3 regions of the Streptomyces sp. NPDC005808 genome follow, and region 1 is predicted to be linked to each of the others. Evidence: riboswitches for the same ligand, from Rfam matches in the RefSeq annotation. Region 1 holds a riboswitch; each other region holds the start of a gene.
The links. A riboswitch is a leader RNA that binds a small molecule or an ion and turns the genes downstream of it on or off. The one in region 1 is predicted to bind S-adenosylmethionine.
Positions count from the first base shown of each region.

Region 1 (5,040 bases):
GGTGAGGCCACCGACGCGCAGATCGCCGGCTTCGCGGTGGCGCTGCGGGCCAAGGGAGAGACCGTCGAGGAGATCACCGGACTCGTACGGATGATGTACGAACACGCCAACGTGATCGAGGTGCCGGGGAAGACCGTCGACATCGTCGGTACGGGCGGTGACGGGGCCAAGACCGTCAACATCTCCACCATGTCGGCGATCGTCATCGCAGGGACCGGCGCGAAGGTCGTCAAGCACGGCAACCGGGCGGCATCCTCCGCCTCCGGGGCGTCCGACGTCCTGGAAAAGCTCGGGGTCAATCTGCAGCTGACGACGGAGCGGGTGGCCGAGGTGGCCGAGGAGGCCGGGATCACCTTCTGCTTTGCGGTGAAGTTCCACCCGGCGCTGCGTCATGTGGGCGCCGCACGTGGGCAGTTGGGCATTCGTACGGTCTTCAACGCCCTCGGTCCGCTGACGAACCCGGCACGGGTGAAGGCGCAGGCGGTCGGCGTCGCGGACCCCCGCATGGCGCCCATCGTGGCGGGCGTCTTCGCCGAGCGCGGCAACTCCTCACTGGTCTTCCGCGGCGACGACGGCCTCGACGAGCTGACCATCACCTCCACGTCCCGGGTGTGGGTCGTACGGGACGGAAAGGTCACCGAGGAGACCTTCGACCCGAGGGACGTCGGAATCGACCTGGTCCCGATCGAGGCGCTGCGGGGCGCGGACTCCACGTACAACGCCGACGTGGCGCGGCGGCTCCTCGACGGCGAGACGGGGCCGGTGCGGGACGCCGTACTGCTCAACTCGGCGGCGGCGCTGGTGGCCCTGTCGCCGGGTGACGGGCCGCTCGCGGAGCAGATCCGAGCGGGGATGGCGCAGGCGGCGGAGGCCGTCGATTCGGGGGCGGCCAAGCGGACGCTCGAGCGTTGGGTGGCCGCGACCAACGCGTAGCTCGCCTTGCGAGGCGGTTCGAAAGGGGCTGGGGCGAAGAGGTCCGGCCCCTTTCGGGTTCCGGGATCCGGACACGGGTTGCGCCGTCGCGATCAGTTCGGTTAGTTTTTTCGGCAGGTCATGAGTGACAGTCATCAGGCCCCGGCCGACTGTCCGGCAACCCTCCGTCCGTGGCGGGGTGCCCCGGGTGAAGACCAGGCCGTAGGCAGCGAGGTCTGCGGCAAGCGCGGACCCCTCGCCCTCTTCTGAGTGGTTAAGGCCCAGGGGTCCTGGTCATTCGAGGGAGCCTTCTGTGAGCAAGCGAATGCGATAGGGCGTAGAGCCCCTTTTCCGCCTATCACTTTCACCCGTTCCCGCGCTGAGCGCCACCTCCATGGACCGGCTCGCGCGGTGATGTTCCCCGCGTCTCACAGGAGTTCGCCATGTCTGCTTCCATCGTTGCCGCCGACCAGACGGTTTGTCGTGACATTTCCGGAGCTCTGCCTGTTCTGGGCCGAGATGTCACCGTCCCGCTCGTCACCGGTGGCGAGGTCACGTACGCCGCCCTCGACTACGCCGCCAGCGCCCCGGCCCTCCAGCGGGTGTGGGACGACGTGGCCGCGTACGCCCCGTACTACGGCAGCGTGCACCGTGGCGCCGGGTACCTGTCCCAGCTCTCCACCGACCTCTTCGAGAACTCCCGCGCCACCGTCGCCGAGTTCCTGGACTGCCGTGCGGACGACCAGGTCGTCTTCACCCGGTCGACCACCGACTCGCTCAACCTGCTCGCCGCCGCCCTGCCGGCCGACTGCCAGGTCTTCGTCTTCGAGACCGAGCACCACGCCGCGTTGCTGCCCTGGCGGGACGCGCGGGTGACGTACCTGAACGCCCCGCGTACGCCGGGGGAGGCCGTCGCGACCCTGGAGCGCGCGCTCAGCCACCGCGACCCCCACGGCCCGGCCCTCGTCTGCGTCACGGGCGCCTCGAACGTCACCGGTGAGCTGTGGCCGGTGCGTGAGCTGGCCGCCGCCTCGCACGCGCACGGCGCGCGCATCGTGCTCGACGCCGCGCAGCTCGCCCCGCACCACCCGGTGTCGGTGCGCGACCTCGACGTCGACTGGGTCGCCTTCTCCGGGCACAAGCTGTACGCCCCCTTCGGCTCCGGAGTCCTCGCGGGCCGCTCCGACTGGCTGCGCGAGGCCGAGCCGTACCTGGCGGGCGGCGGCGCCAGCCGCAAGGTGTCGCGGCGTACGGACGGCGGCGTGGACGTGGAGTGGCACGAGAGCGCCGCCCGGCACGAGGCCGGCTCACCGAACGTGATCGGCGTCTACTCGATCGCCTCCGCCTGCAAGGCGCTCAGCGAGGCGGGCTTCGACACCCTCGTCGCCCGTGAGCAGCACCTGATCGAGACGGTCCGCGCGGGTCTCGCCGAGGTGCCCGAGGTCAGGGTCCTCTCGCTCTTCGGCGACGACGCCCCGCGCGTCGGCGTCATCTCCTTCGTCGTGGAGGGCTGGAACAGCTCGCACTTCGCGGCCGCGCTGTCCGCCGAGTACGGCATCGGGGTGCGCGACGGCCTCTTCTGCGCCCACCCGCTGGTGCGTACCCTCCTCGGCAGCGACCCGGAGACCCAGGGCGAGTGCGGCGCTCCCGAGGCCGCGCCCGGCGAGAAGTCCCTCAACGCCATCCGCGTCAGCTTCGGCGCGGGCACCCCGGACGAGCACGTCGAGCGTTTCGTGCGCGCGGTCAAGGAGCTCGTGCGGGACGGTGCGAAGTGGAACTACCGCACGCAGGACGGGCGTTGCGTCCCGGCCGTGTGATCGCCTGACGGGAGCACGGCGTATACGCTCCCTTCGGCGGCGGTACGGCGAACAGGGGAGTCACGGGGAGTGCAGGCGCTGCGGGAGACGGATCCACGGCGGATCGGTCCGTACGAGGTGCTCGGTCGGCTCGGTGCGGGTGGTATGGGCGAGGTCTATCTCGCCGAGTCGCGGGCCGGGCTCCGGCTGGCCGTGAAAGTGGTGCGGGCCGAGCACGCGCAGGACCGCACCTTCCGCGCCCGGTTCCGCCAGGAGGTGCGGGCCGCGCAGACCGTCGGCGGCAGCGGCACCTACACCGCGCGGGTGGTCGACGCCGATCCCGAGGGCGAACGGCCTTGGATGGCAACGGAGTTCGTCGACGGGCCGAACCTGCGCGACGCGGTGCTCGACGGCGGGCCGCTGTCCGAGGACGCGGTGCTCACCTTCGCCGCCGCACTGGGCGAGGCCCTCGCCGCGATCCACGCCAGGGGCATGGTGCACCGCGACCTCAAGCCGTCCAACATCCTGCTGGCGCCGGACGGTCCGCGGGTCATCGACTTCGGGATCGTACGGGCGCTGGAGGCGACGGCGATGACCCGCACCGGCGCCATGGTCGGCTCGGTCGGATACGTCTCGCCCGAGCAGATACGCAACGGCTCCGAGGTGGGGCCGCCGAGCGACGTCTTCGCGCTGGGCGCCGTACTGGCGTATGCGTCGAGCGGCCGCGAACCCTTCGGGGAGGGCCAGGACTCGGTGATCCTGCTGCGCATCGTGACCCGGGACTTCGACCTCTCGGGGGTTCCGGCGCGCGTGCTTCCGCTCGTCGAGGCATGTCTGCGGGAGGAACCCGGTGACCGGCCCACCCCCGGGGAGGTGGTCGGGGCCGCCGGACATTCGGCGGCGTCCCTGCGGGCGGCTCTGCGGCCGGGGTGGCTCACCTCCGCACCGGCGACGGTCGCGGGCGACGAACGGTGGCTTCCGGAGCGCGAGTCGGGCGAGGGCGAGAGCCGCGTCGAGTACATCGCCCCGGAGACGGTCACGGGCGTTTCGGCATCCAACAGCTCACCGGCACCCGAACGGCCTTCGAGGCGCGGACTGTTGACGGCCGCGGCGGGCGGGGCGCTGGTCGCAGCCACCGGGGGAGCGGGGTGGTGGGTGTGGCAGCGGGGGAACGGAACGCAGGGAGCAGGAACCTCCACGCCCCCCGCGACCGCGTCCGCCGTGGGTGTGGAGAATCCCGCCGCGCTCGCCTGGCAGTACGACGCCGCCGGGCTCGGCGGCCTGCACGGACCCTGCGTCGCCGTGTCGCCGGACGGCGAAACCGTCTACTTCGGTGACGCGAACGGAAAGCTGCACGCTCTGTCCCGTGCGGGCCGGCGACGCTGGGCGGTCAGGCTCGGTGAGTCGGTGTCGACGCCCGTCGTCACCCCGGACGGAATCTTCTGCGTCGTGTGGGACCGGGAGAGGGTGCGGCGCCGGCTGTGCGCGGTGGACGAGGCGGGCAAGCCCAGCTGGAGCGAGGCCGTCGGCGAGAACGGCTACGCCCCGCCGGTTCTCGCGGGTGAGGGCGTGGTGGTGGCCACCGGAGACACCGACGAGGGCGGGCTCCGCTGCTACGCGGCCGACGGCAGCGTGCTGTGGAGTGCGGCCACGCCCGCCGGTCCGACCGAGGTCCCCCTGGTGGCGGACGGTGTGATCTATACGGGTACCTTCGGCGACCAGCTGGTGGCCCTGGACGCCGACGACGGGACCGAGCTCTGGTCGGTCACCGCGGGCATGGACATCGGCCGGCCCGCGCTCGTCGGCGACATCCTCGTCGTCGCGTCGGGCGGACTCGTGAACCGGCACGCGTTCGGCCTGGACGGCAAGCGGCTGTGGTCGGACGAGACCGACGGTGGACCGATGGTCGCCGGGAACCGGTCGCTCGCGATCACCACCGGGCAGGGCACCATCGAGGCGGTCAGGGCGGTCGACGGCAGCACGGCGTGGACGTACGAGATAGGCGGCGACTGGCTGCCGGACCCCCTGGTGAGCGGGGACCGGATCTATCTGCGAAGCGGGCTCGTCCTGTGCGCCCTGGGACTGGACGGCAAGCCGGTGTGGAGCGAGGCGCTCGGCGACTCGACCGGAGAGGACCAGCACAGCCCCGTGCTCAGCGGTGAGCGTCTCTATGTTCCCTCGGGGGACGGAATCGCCGCCGTGGACATCAGCGGCTGAGTGCGGACGAGGCCCGGCCGCGGGCTCTCAGCCGTCCAGGCCGATCGCGAACGCCGCCTCCAGGTCGTGCTGGGAGTACGTGCGGAACGCCACGTGGGTGTCCGTGCCCTCGACG
Region 1 covers NZ_JBIAIK010000007.1:433,836-438,875, reverse strand. The annotation lists gene trpD (anthranilate phosphoribosyltransferase) at 1-933, shown strand, start outside; SAM riboswitch class IV at 1,050-1,166, shown strand; gene ACFYPC_RS18980 (aminotransferase class V-fold PLP-dependent enzyme) at 1,356-2,729, shown strand; gene ACFYPC_RS18975 (PQQ-binding-like beta-propeller repeat protein) at 2,799-4,925, shown strand; gene ACFYPC_RS18970 (Lrp/AsnC family transcriptional regulator) at 4,953-5,040, opposite strand, start outside.

Region 2 (5,040 bases), on a different contig from region 1:
TGCCCCCGCCCCGCACCCCGGCGTCGCCGCCGTCCGCGCCGAGCTGCCGGGGTTCCTGGACACGGCCGGCGCCTGGAAGGGCACCTGGATCGAGGAGAAGGGCCGGGCGGTCGCCGTACACACCCGGCGCGCGGCGGACCCGCAGGCGGCGTTCGAGGCCCTGCGCGAGCCCCTCACCGAGCTGGCCGGCCGGCACGGCCTGATCGTCGAACCGGGCCGCATGGTCCTGGAACTCCGCCCGCCGGGGATGGACAAGGGCGTCGCCCTCCTCGCGCACCTCCGCGAGACCGGCGCCGAAGCCGTCCTCTACGCCGGTGACGACCTCGGTGACCTCCCGGCCTTCACCGCCGTGGACAAGCTCCGCGCCGAAGGCATTCCGGGCCTCCTGGTGTGCAGCGGCAGCGCGGAGGTCGCGGAACTGGCGGAGCGGGCCGACCTGGTGGTCGACGGCCCGGCAGGAGTCGTACAACTGCTGAGGGCCCTGGCGGCGCGGCTCGGCTAGGACCCGCTCTCCAACTCCCGCAGCTGCTCCAGGAACCACTGGGCCGGAGGCAGCGCCGTGGCCGCGGCGGCGAGGCGCTTGGTGCGCTCGGCCCGCTCACCGGCGCCCATCGACAACGCCTCGTGCAGGGCCCGCGCCGTGCCGACCACGTCGTACGGGTTCACCACGATCGCGTCCTCGCCCAGCTCCTCGTACGCCCCCGCCTCCCGGGACAGCACCAGCGCGCACCCCTCGTCGGAGACGACCGGCACCTCCTTGGCGACGAGGTTCATGCCGTCCCGGATCGGATTGACCAGGGCCACATCGGCGAGCCGGTACGCGGCGAGGGAGCGGGCGAAGTCGTCCTTGACGTGCAGCACGACCGGGGTCCAACCGGGCGTGCCGTACGTGGAGTTGATGTCGTCGGCGACCCGCTGCACCTCGGCCGTGTAGTCGCGGTACACGGCGAGGTCCTGGCGTGAGGGGTAGGCGAAGGCGACGTGCACGACCCGCTCGCGCCAGGACGGCCGGTCCTCCAGGAGCTGCCGGTAGGCCAGCAGTCCGCGCACGATGTTCTTCGACAGCTCGGTGCGGTCGACCCGCACGATCGCCTTCCGGCCCTCGCCGATCTGCTCACGCAGGGTGGCCATCCGGTCGGCGACATCCGCCTCGTGCGAACGCCGGCGCAGGAAGTCCGCGTCCGCGCCGAGCCCGTGCACACCGACGCGGGTGTCACCGAGGCCGCCGGCCAGCTCCTGCGCGCACGCGGTGAACGCGGAAGCCCAGCGGTGGGTGAGGAAGCCGAGCCGGTCCGCGCCGAGCATGCCGCGCAGCACCTGCTCGGCGATGTCGTCGGGGAGCATGCGGAAGTAGTCGACCGGCGCCCACGGCGTGTGCGAGAAGTGACCGATCCGCAGGTCCGGGCGGAGTTCCCGCAGCATGCCGGGGACGAGGGTCAGGTGGTAGTCCTGTACGACCACCACGGCGCCCTCGGCCGCCTCGTCGGCCAGCGCCTGCGCGAACGCCCGGTTGTAGGCCTCGTACGACGCCCACTGGCGCCGGAACTCCACGTCGAAGACCGGCTCCAGCGGCGTCTGGTACAGCATGTGGTGGACGAACCACAGCACGGAGTTCGCGATGCCGTTGTAGGCGTCCGCGTGCACCTCGGCGTCGATGTCCAGCATCCGTACGCCGTCCTCGCCGACCCCGCGCCGCACCGCCTCGCGGTCCCCGTCGCCGAGCGCCGAGCACACCCACAGGGCGCCCGCGTCCGGGCCGATCGCCGACAGGCCCGAGACCAGGCCGCCGCCGCCGCGCCTGGCCTGTAGCTCGCCGTCCTCGCGCACGTCGTAGGAGACCGGGCCGCGGTTGGACGCGACGAGGATCCCGTGGGAGCCCTGCGGTGATGCCGTGGAAGCAGCAGTCGAAGCGGTGGAAGCCATACGCGTCAATCTAGCCCGGCCCGGAAACGCTCAAACGTACGGACGGGGTACTGCGCAGACGTATACAGCCGCCGGATTACGCCGCTTTGCGTGACTGATACTCCGAGATTTCCGCCATGGGAGGCCGTTCCTCCGTATCGACGGAGTAGGTGCGCGCCTCGAAGCCGGACTCGCCCCGTTCGAACTGGGTGATGGCCGGCCGGATGAGATGGCCGCGGGCGAGCCGGAGCTGTGCGGTGCGGTAGATCGCGGCGGACATCCGGCCCAGCGCCTGGCCGTCCTGGTGCCGGTGCTTGCGCACACCGACATCGACCTGGGCGAGCGCGTCGAGCCCCACCAGGTGCAGCGCGTCGACGAGCATGCCGAGCTCCACGCCGTATCCGACGGGGAACGGGAGCTGTTCGAGGAGGGTACGGCGGGCCGCGTACTCGCCGCCGAGCGGCTGGACGAAGCCGGCCAGCTGCGGCCAGTGCATGTTCAGCAGGGGGCGGGCCATCAGTTCGGTGACCCGGCCGCCCTGACCGGCCGCGGTCCTGCCGGAGGTGGGCTCACCCGGCAGGTTCAGCGGGCGGTCGTACATCGCCTTGACCAGGTCCACACCCGGATCGGTGAGCAGCGGTCCCACGATCCCGGACACGAAGTCCGAGGAGAACTCCTTGAGGTCCGCGTCGATGAAACAGACGATGTCACCGCTCGTCACCAGGAGTGACCGCCACAGGACCTCGCCCTTGCCGGGCACGGTCGGGATGCGGGGAAGTATTTCGTCCCGGTGAACGACCCGGGCGCCGGCGGCGGCGGCGACCTCGGAGGTGCGGTCCGTCGAGCCCGAGTCGATGACGACGATCTCGTCGACGAGGGGCACTTTGCGGGTCATCAGATCGCGGCGGATGATGGAGACGATCTCGCCTACCGTGGCCTCCTCGTTGAGCGCGGGCAGGACCACGCTCACCGTGGAGTTGGTGGATCGTTTCGCGGCTATGAGCTTCTTGAGCGGCCGGTCGGTCACGGACCAGGAGCGCGTGCTCAGCCAGCGCTCGACGTCTTCAAGCACGTGCGGCTCTCCCTTGCGTTCATTGGGATGCTTGTGCCCGTCTCCGCGGCAGCGTTCGGTGGGTCGCTGGCATCTCGCGGTTCGGACGGCTCTCTCCACCATCCAGGCCTTCGGTTACAGTCTTGAACAACGCTGATGACCATCGCATGTCGGGGGTCGTCCGGCGCACAACTGAATACCGCTCATCCAGAGGGGCAGAGGGATACGGCCCGTTGAAGCCCCGGCAACCCTCCAGCTGGTTCTTGTCACATCGACGTGGCGGGGCTCCCGGCTCGGGAAGGTGCCAAATCCGTCTCACGGCGAAGTGCGTCGTGAGGAAGATGAGGAGAAAGGGCCTCGCCTCCATGGCTGCGCAGACAGTTGCAAGCACCACGAACACCGTGACCTCCCCGGATTCCGCGAAGACCGTCGATCTGGGCCCCGCCGCCGCGCTTTCCTGCCGCGAGTGCGGACACCGCGTACCGCTCGGTCCGTTCTTCGCCTGCGAGGAGTGTTTCGGGCCGCTGGAGATCGCGTACGACTTCTCGGCCTACGAGACCGAGGACCTCCGCAAGCGCATCGAAGCGGGCCCCGCGAACATCTGGCGCTACGCACCGCTCCTGCCGGTCCCGGCGGACGTCGCGGAGAAGCCGAACATCAACCCCGGCTGGACCAAGCTCGTCAAGGCCGACAACCTGGCCCGCGCGCTGGGCGTCACCCCCGGCAAGCTCTTCGTCAAGGACGACTCCGGCAACCCGACGCACTCCTTCAAGGACCGCGTCGTCGCCCAGGCCATCGAGGCCGCCCGTGCCTTCGACTTCACCACCCTCTCCTGCTCCTCCACCGGCAACCTCGCGGGCGCCGTGGGCGCCGCCGCGGCCCGCGCCGGCTTCCGCTCCTGCGTCTTCATCCCGCACGACCTGGAGCAGGGCAAGATCGTCATGGCCGCGGTGTACGGCGGCGAGCTCGTCGGCATCGAGGGCAACTACGACGACGTGAACCGCTTCTGCTCCGAGCTGATCGGCGACCCGGCCGGCGAGGGCTGGGGCTTCGTCAACGTCAACCTGCGGCCGTACTACGCGGAGGGCTCCAAGACCCTCGCGTACGAGATCTGCGAGCAGCTCGGCTGGCAGCTCCCCGACCAGCTGGTCATCCCGATCGCCTCCGGCTCCCAGCTCACGAAGATCGACAAGGGCCTGCGGGAGCTGATCAAGCTCGGGCTCGTGGCGGACAAGCCGTACAAGATCTTCGGCGCCCAGGCCGAGGGCTGCTCACCGGTGTCGGTCGCCTACAAGGCAGGCCATGACGTCGTACGGCCCCAGAAGCCGAACACCATCGCCAAGTCGCTCGCCATCGGCAACCCGGCCGACGGGCCGTACGTGCTCGACATCGCGCGGCGTACCGGCGGCGCCGTGGAGGACGTCAACGACGAGCAGGTCGTCGAGGCGATCAAGCTCCTCGCCCAGACGGAGGGCATCTTCGCCGAGACCGCGGGTGGCGTGACGGTGGGTGTGGCGAAGAAACTGATCGAGAACGGTCTGCTCGACCCGACCCTCACCACCGTCGTCCTCAACACCGGCGACGGCCTCAAGACCCTGGACGCGGTGGCCTCGGACACCGGGCTCACCGCGACCATCCGCCCGAACCTGGACTCCTTCCGAGAGGCCGGCCTCGCATCATGAGCGGGGGCGCTCCGCCGGAAAGCCGTAACCGCGCCGCGGGCCGGCGGGGGCCGGCCGCGCTCCGCCGGCCCGGCCCCGCGCCCCTGGGGCGCTGTCCCGCCGCACCTGAGCATCCGACCGGAGGTCACACCGAATGAGCGTCAACGTCCGCATCCCCACCATCCTGCGCACCTACACCAGCGGCAAGGCCGAGGTGACGGCCGAGGGCGGCACCCTCGGCGAGGTGATCGCCGACCTGGAGCAGAACCACACCGGCATCGCCGCACGCGTCCTGGACGACCAGGGCAAGCTGCGCCGCTTCGTCAACGTGTACGTCAATGATGACGACGTCCGCTTCGAGCAGGGCCTGGAGACGGCGACGCCGGACGGTGCGGGCGTCTCGATCATCCCGGCCGTCGCCGGAGG
Region 2 covers NZ_JBIAIK010000017.1:19,084-24,123, reverse strand. The annotation lists gene otsB (trehalose-phosphatase) at 1-502, shown strand, start outside; gene ACFYPC_RS30525 (trehalose-6-phosphate synthase) at 499-1,923, opposite strand; gene ACFYPC_RS30520 (glucosyl-3-phosphoglycerate synthase) at 2,000-2,974, opposite strand; SAM riboswitch class I at 3,154-3,301, shown strand; gene thrC (threonine synthase) at 3,319-4,635, shown strand; gene ACFYPC_RS30510 (MoaD/ThiS family protein) at 4,769-5,040, shown strand, end outside.
Region 2: it holds a riboswitch for S-adenosylmethionine, as region 1 does, so the genes downstream of both, thrC (threonine synthase) here and ACFYPC_RS18980 (aminotransferase class V-fold PLP-dependent enzyme) in region 1, are expected to answer to the same signal.

Region 3 (5,040 bases), on a different contig from region 1:
ACCACCACCCCCTGGACCAACGGGATGTCCTGCGCGGTGACCGCCGCGGCCGTCACCCGGCCCAGGCCGTCGCGGGAGAACACCGTCTCCACGACCACCGAACCGGCGACGAGTTGTCCGGCCAGCAGCCCGACGATCGTCAACGCCGGCAGTGAGGCGTTGCGCAGCGCGTGCCGCAGGTGGATGCGCAGTCGGCCGGCGCCCTTGGCCCGCGCGGTCTCCACGTAGGCCTGGTCAAGCGCCGTGAGCAGGCTCTTGGCCAGCACCTGCGCGACCAGGGCGCCGGTCGGGATCGCGAGCGTCACCGCAGGCAGCACCAGACCCGGCAGCCCGTCGTTGCCGAACGCGGGAAACCACCGCGCCCGGAAGGAGAACAGCTCTACGAGCACCAGCCCGACCCAGAACGTCGGCACCGACACCCCCAGCGGCGACAACGACAGCAAGAGTTGCCGCAACCACCGCTGCGTGGTGTAGGTCGCCAGCACCGCCAGACCGCCGCCGAGAACCACGGCGAGCAGCAGCGCCGCTCCGGTCAACTGCAGCGTCTGCGGCAGCGCGTCGGACAGCGTCGAGGTGACCGGCCGGCCGGTGGATACCGAGTCCCCGAAGTCACCGCGCACCGCTTTGCCGAGATAGTCGGCGTACTGCACCAGCACCGGTTTGTCGAAGCCGTACTCGTGCCGGAGCGCGGCGAGCTGCACCGGATCGATCTGGCCCGAGTCCGCTCCGGCACCGGCCATCGCCGAAACCGGATCACCGGGCAGATAGTTCAGTACGAAGAAGGACAACGTGTACGCCGCCCACAGCACCCCGAGCGCCTGCGCGAGACGCTTGATCACATAGCGACGCATTCCCTGCGCACCTCCTGCCGTCGGCGACCGGACCGGACGCTCCCTCGCGCTTCCACCGGTTGCTAACCGATCCAGGTGTCGTGCAGCTGGATCCGGCTGGAGGCATCGAACTCGAGGTTGTGCACCTTCTTCGACACCCCCAGTTGGGTCTGCAGCTCCACCACGGGAATGACGTAGGCGTTGCCCACGATCAACTGCTGTGCGCGGCCGACCAGTTCCTTTCGCTCGGCCGCGTCGGTCGTTGCCGCCTGCTGGGTCAGCGCCTCCTCCAACGGGCTCGTCGGCAGGTGGTAGAAGTTGGCCAACTCGGTGGAGTACTGGCTGCGCAGGATGTCAGGGTCGGCGCGGGTCAGGTTGCCCCAGGACGCGTCGAAGTCGCCGGACTGCAGCATCGTCGCGAACTGGGCGGTGGGCGTCTCCTTGAGCACCACGTCGACACCCACGGCCTTGAACTGTTGCTGGATCAGCTCCAGCGTCGGCTGGTTCGTGGCCGCGTTGGCGAACCACCGGACGATCAGACGGAGCTCGGTGCCGTTCTTCGACCGGATGCCGTCACTGCCGACCTTCCAACCGGCCGAGTCCAGCAGGGACTTCGCCTTCGCCGCGTCGAAGGCCAGATCCGAGCCCTGGTCCGCGTAATCCGGTGTCGTGTACGCCAGGATGCTGGTAGCCGCCCTGGTGCCGGTCGGGAACACGGTGTCGACGATCTGCTGCCGGTCGATGGCGAACAGGAGCGCCTGACGCACCCTCACGTCCTTCAGTAGCGGGCGGGAGTTGTTCAGCCCCAGGTTGAACACCGCACCGGGATTGGCCCGCCCTTGCAGGTTCACCTGGCCGCCCGTGAGGGCCGCCTCGTTTGCCTTGCCGACACTGCTGATCGCGTCCACCTGACCGGACTGCAGGCTGCCGGTGCGCACGCCCGCCTCGGGCACCACCTTGAACACCAGCTTGTCCAGGTACGCCTCGCCCGGCTTGGTCCACAACGACGAGCCCCAGGCGTACTTGCTGCGCTTGGTCAAGGTGATGGACTGGTTCTGTACGTAGCTCTCCAGCGCGAACGGGCCGGACCCGACCACACCCTTGCTGCACTTCTCCTGCGGGCTCTGCTTGGCACTCGCCGACGACTCGATACCCAGCGAGTGCGTCGACGTCGCCTGCAGGAACTGCGCGTTCGGCTGCTGGAACCTGACCCGCACCGTGAGCGGGTCGATCACCGTGGTGCTGTCCAGGCCGCTCAAGTACCCCTGGGCCAGCGACCCCAGGGCGCCGAGCTTCGGCACCGCGTCGAAGTTGTCCTTCACCACCTGGGCAGTCAACGGTGTCCCGTCGCTGAAGGTGACACCCGATCGCAGGTGGAAGGTGAACGTGGTCGTGTCGGAACTGATGTCCCAGCTCTTCGCCAGCCACGGCACGATCTTGCCGGTCTTGGGATCCTGGTCGGTCAGCGAGTCCACGATCTGGCGCAGCGAGTAAATGGTGTCGTTGCTGCCCACCTGCTGCGGATCCACGCACCCTACGTCGGAACCCACCGCGAAGGTCAGTGTGCCGCCGGACCTGGCCGGGCCGCTGTCGCTGGTCGAGCTGCCGCTCGACGCGCAGGCGCTCAGCAGGAGGCTGCTTGTCACCAGTGCGGCGAGTGCCGCCCACCGGGTAGGTCGGGAATCCGGATGCGATATCACGGAACGGGTTCTCCTACTCCAAAGTCACCGCGCACGTGCCCGCGCATGCCAAGGCGAAGCGGCCCTGTGCAGACCAAGGCGGAGTGGCGGAAATATTCGGAAGGTGCCTGGGGGAAGGGTGCCGACGAAGGCGTGACGGCACCGCGGACTCCGACAGCGCTGTGAGAGCCCGCACGGAGTCGCCCGCGGCGTCAAAGCCGTCGGCGAGCGTCACCCAGAGAGCGGGAGGCAGGGTCGCAATCAGCCGTGACACAGGCAGCTGGTGAAGAGCTGCAGGTCGATGTGGCGTCGGCGGGAGAATCCGGAGAACACCGCAGCGGCCGCGATCGAGGCACTCAGCTCACTGCTGTACCGCACGCTGGTCCTCCCGATCTCAGGCCCGATCCAACGGTCAGGCGCTTGCGCAGTCGGTGACTCTGCCGGGCTTTCACCCGGAGCACCCCACCGCGGTGAGGAGTTGCCGGTCAACGAGCCAGGGCCTGACGCTGACACTCGATACCGCTGGGAACGCTAACGAGCGCCGCCATGATCCGTCAATGGGGACAGGCGAGTTGGGCAACGCAGGGCACGGCGGATCGAACTGCGCGAGGCTCGGCAACGGCCGGCCGAACTGTCCTGACCAGGCGCCGGCCGGGGCCTGCCGTGCCCCGACTCGAGAACTCGCGGCCCTGCCTGTTTTGTCCCCCAGGCGGCCTTCGTAGTTTTTTCCTGAAGCCTGGGTAAGGTTTCGCCCAAATATGTGGCTTTATGCGAGATGTAGGCACATCCTGAACGGAGATAAATGTGTACCTAGCAACTAGTCGGGGCGAGCTCCTGACTCCGGGCGCTTGGAGGAAAAGGCATGCAATGGAGCAGCCTGCAAAAGGCTCACGGCCGGCCGTCTCGACTCGAACGTTCTCAGGGCACTCAACCTGTCGCCCCGACCCTGCCGGTCCAGGGCGGCCGAGGAGCCGAACCTGTGGATGACCGGCGTGTGGACCTGGCCGCCGCGCACGCGACTCCGGAGCTACTGGCGATTCGAGACCGGCTGCTGGTCGCCCTGGCATTCTCGTCAGGCGTTTTCGAAGCGATCTGCTTTCTTTCTTTCGGGAAGGTCTTCACGGCGTTCCAGACCGGAAACCTGGTGTTTCTCGGACTGGGCGTAGCCGGTACCCGGCCGCCCGACGGTCCGGATCCCGTTCGCGTGGTGATTTCCCTTGCCGCGTTCGCCGTGGGGGCCGCGCTGGCAACAAGGATCCTGACCGCGTTCAACGGCGACGAGGAGATGGAGGACTCCGAGATCTTCGAAGCGTGGCCGCGTCGTGTCTCCATCGCGCTCTGCGTCGCGACGGTGGCGCAGGTCGGTTTCCTCGTCGTGTGGATGGCGACGTCCCCGTCCAGCCTTGTGTCCAACATCCTGGTCGCCCTCAACGCCTTCGCCATGGGTCTGCAGATGAACGCCATTCGGTCGCTCCATGTGCCTGGCATTTCCACCACGGCGGCCACGGCCACCTTCATCAGCTGGGTTTCCGGTATCACCACCTGGACTCTCAAGCCCGCCGCGGCACGTCGCCTCACCGGGGTCCTGGTGGGCATGGTGGCCGGCGCCTTCGTCGGAGACTGGATGCTCAGCCACGCGCACACCTACGCACCGGTGGTGCCGGTGGCCGTGATCGCAGTCGTCATCGCGATCGCCTCCGGGATGCTGAAGCAGAAACCTGCGCGATAGAGCGCCGACGAGCGGGATCCTCGCCTCGGTGCCGGTACGGCCGGCGTTACGGTCGTACCGGCTTGGGCTGACCGGCACTGTGGCCGGGATCCGGCCGGCAGAAGATGTTGAGCTCCAGCGCACGAAAAGCCAGTGGGGATGGGTACCGGGGCCCGCGCTACGTACTGACAGCGGGGCGAGTGGTAGGCCGGGAGCGCACGCGGACGCCCGTCGTCGTGCCGGATCCGGGTCAGTGCTTGCCGAAGTACATGAGTTCCCACAGAGCCGGCGCGCTCACACTGTCGACGGCCTCGCCGTGTGCGAGGTGCTCGACGGTCACCTGGCCGGTGAAGCGCAGATAGCCGCCGTTGAATCCGGCGAGTCTGGCCAGGATCCGCTTCGCCCCCTTGAGGGATTCGATCATGCGGCCCTGGACGATGGTGTTCTCGCGGCGGAAGGTGACCCGGAACCCTTCGCCGCCCTCGGAGGTGGCGTCGTAGTCGAACACCAGAGTGTTGGCCACCGGCTTCCCGGTGACCGGGTCGGAGTGTTCGTCCGACTTGGTGAAGCGGACCAGGCTGGCGCGGTCGGCGAGGATCTCGCCGTTCTTGGCGAGCATGAAGAGGGGGACCTCGGCGGAGCCGTACTTCTTCGCGGCGGTGATGTAGGAGGCAATCACGGTGTAGTCGCCTGCTTCGGCGCGAGCCCAGTACCAGTGGTGCATGAGACGCGCCATCTCGGCGTCGCCCCAGTTGTGGTCGTGATATCCGGTGCCCGTCCGGGTCTCGGTCGTGCCGTCGATGGTGAGGGTGGCCTCGACCCG
Region 3 covers NZ_JBIAIK010000014.1:141,978-147,017, reverse strand. The annotation lists gene ACFYPC_RS27930 (ABC transporter permease) at 1-851, opposite strand, end outside; gene ACFYPC_RS27925 (ABC transporter substrate-binding protein) at 914-2,530, opposite strand; SAM riboswitch class IV at 2,921-3,030, opposite strand; gene ACFYPC_RS27920 (YoaK family protein) at 3,372-4,238, shown strand; gene ACFYPC_RS27915 (lipocalin-like domain-containing protein) at 4,468-5,040, opposite strand, start outside.
Region 3: it holds a riboswitch for S-adenosylmethionine, as region 1 does, so the genes downstream of both, ACFYPC_RS27925 (ABC transporter substrate-binding protein) here and ACFYPC_RS18980 (aminotransferase class V-fold PLP-dependent enzyme) in region 1, are expected to answer to the same signal.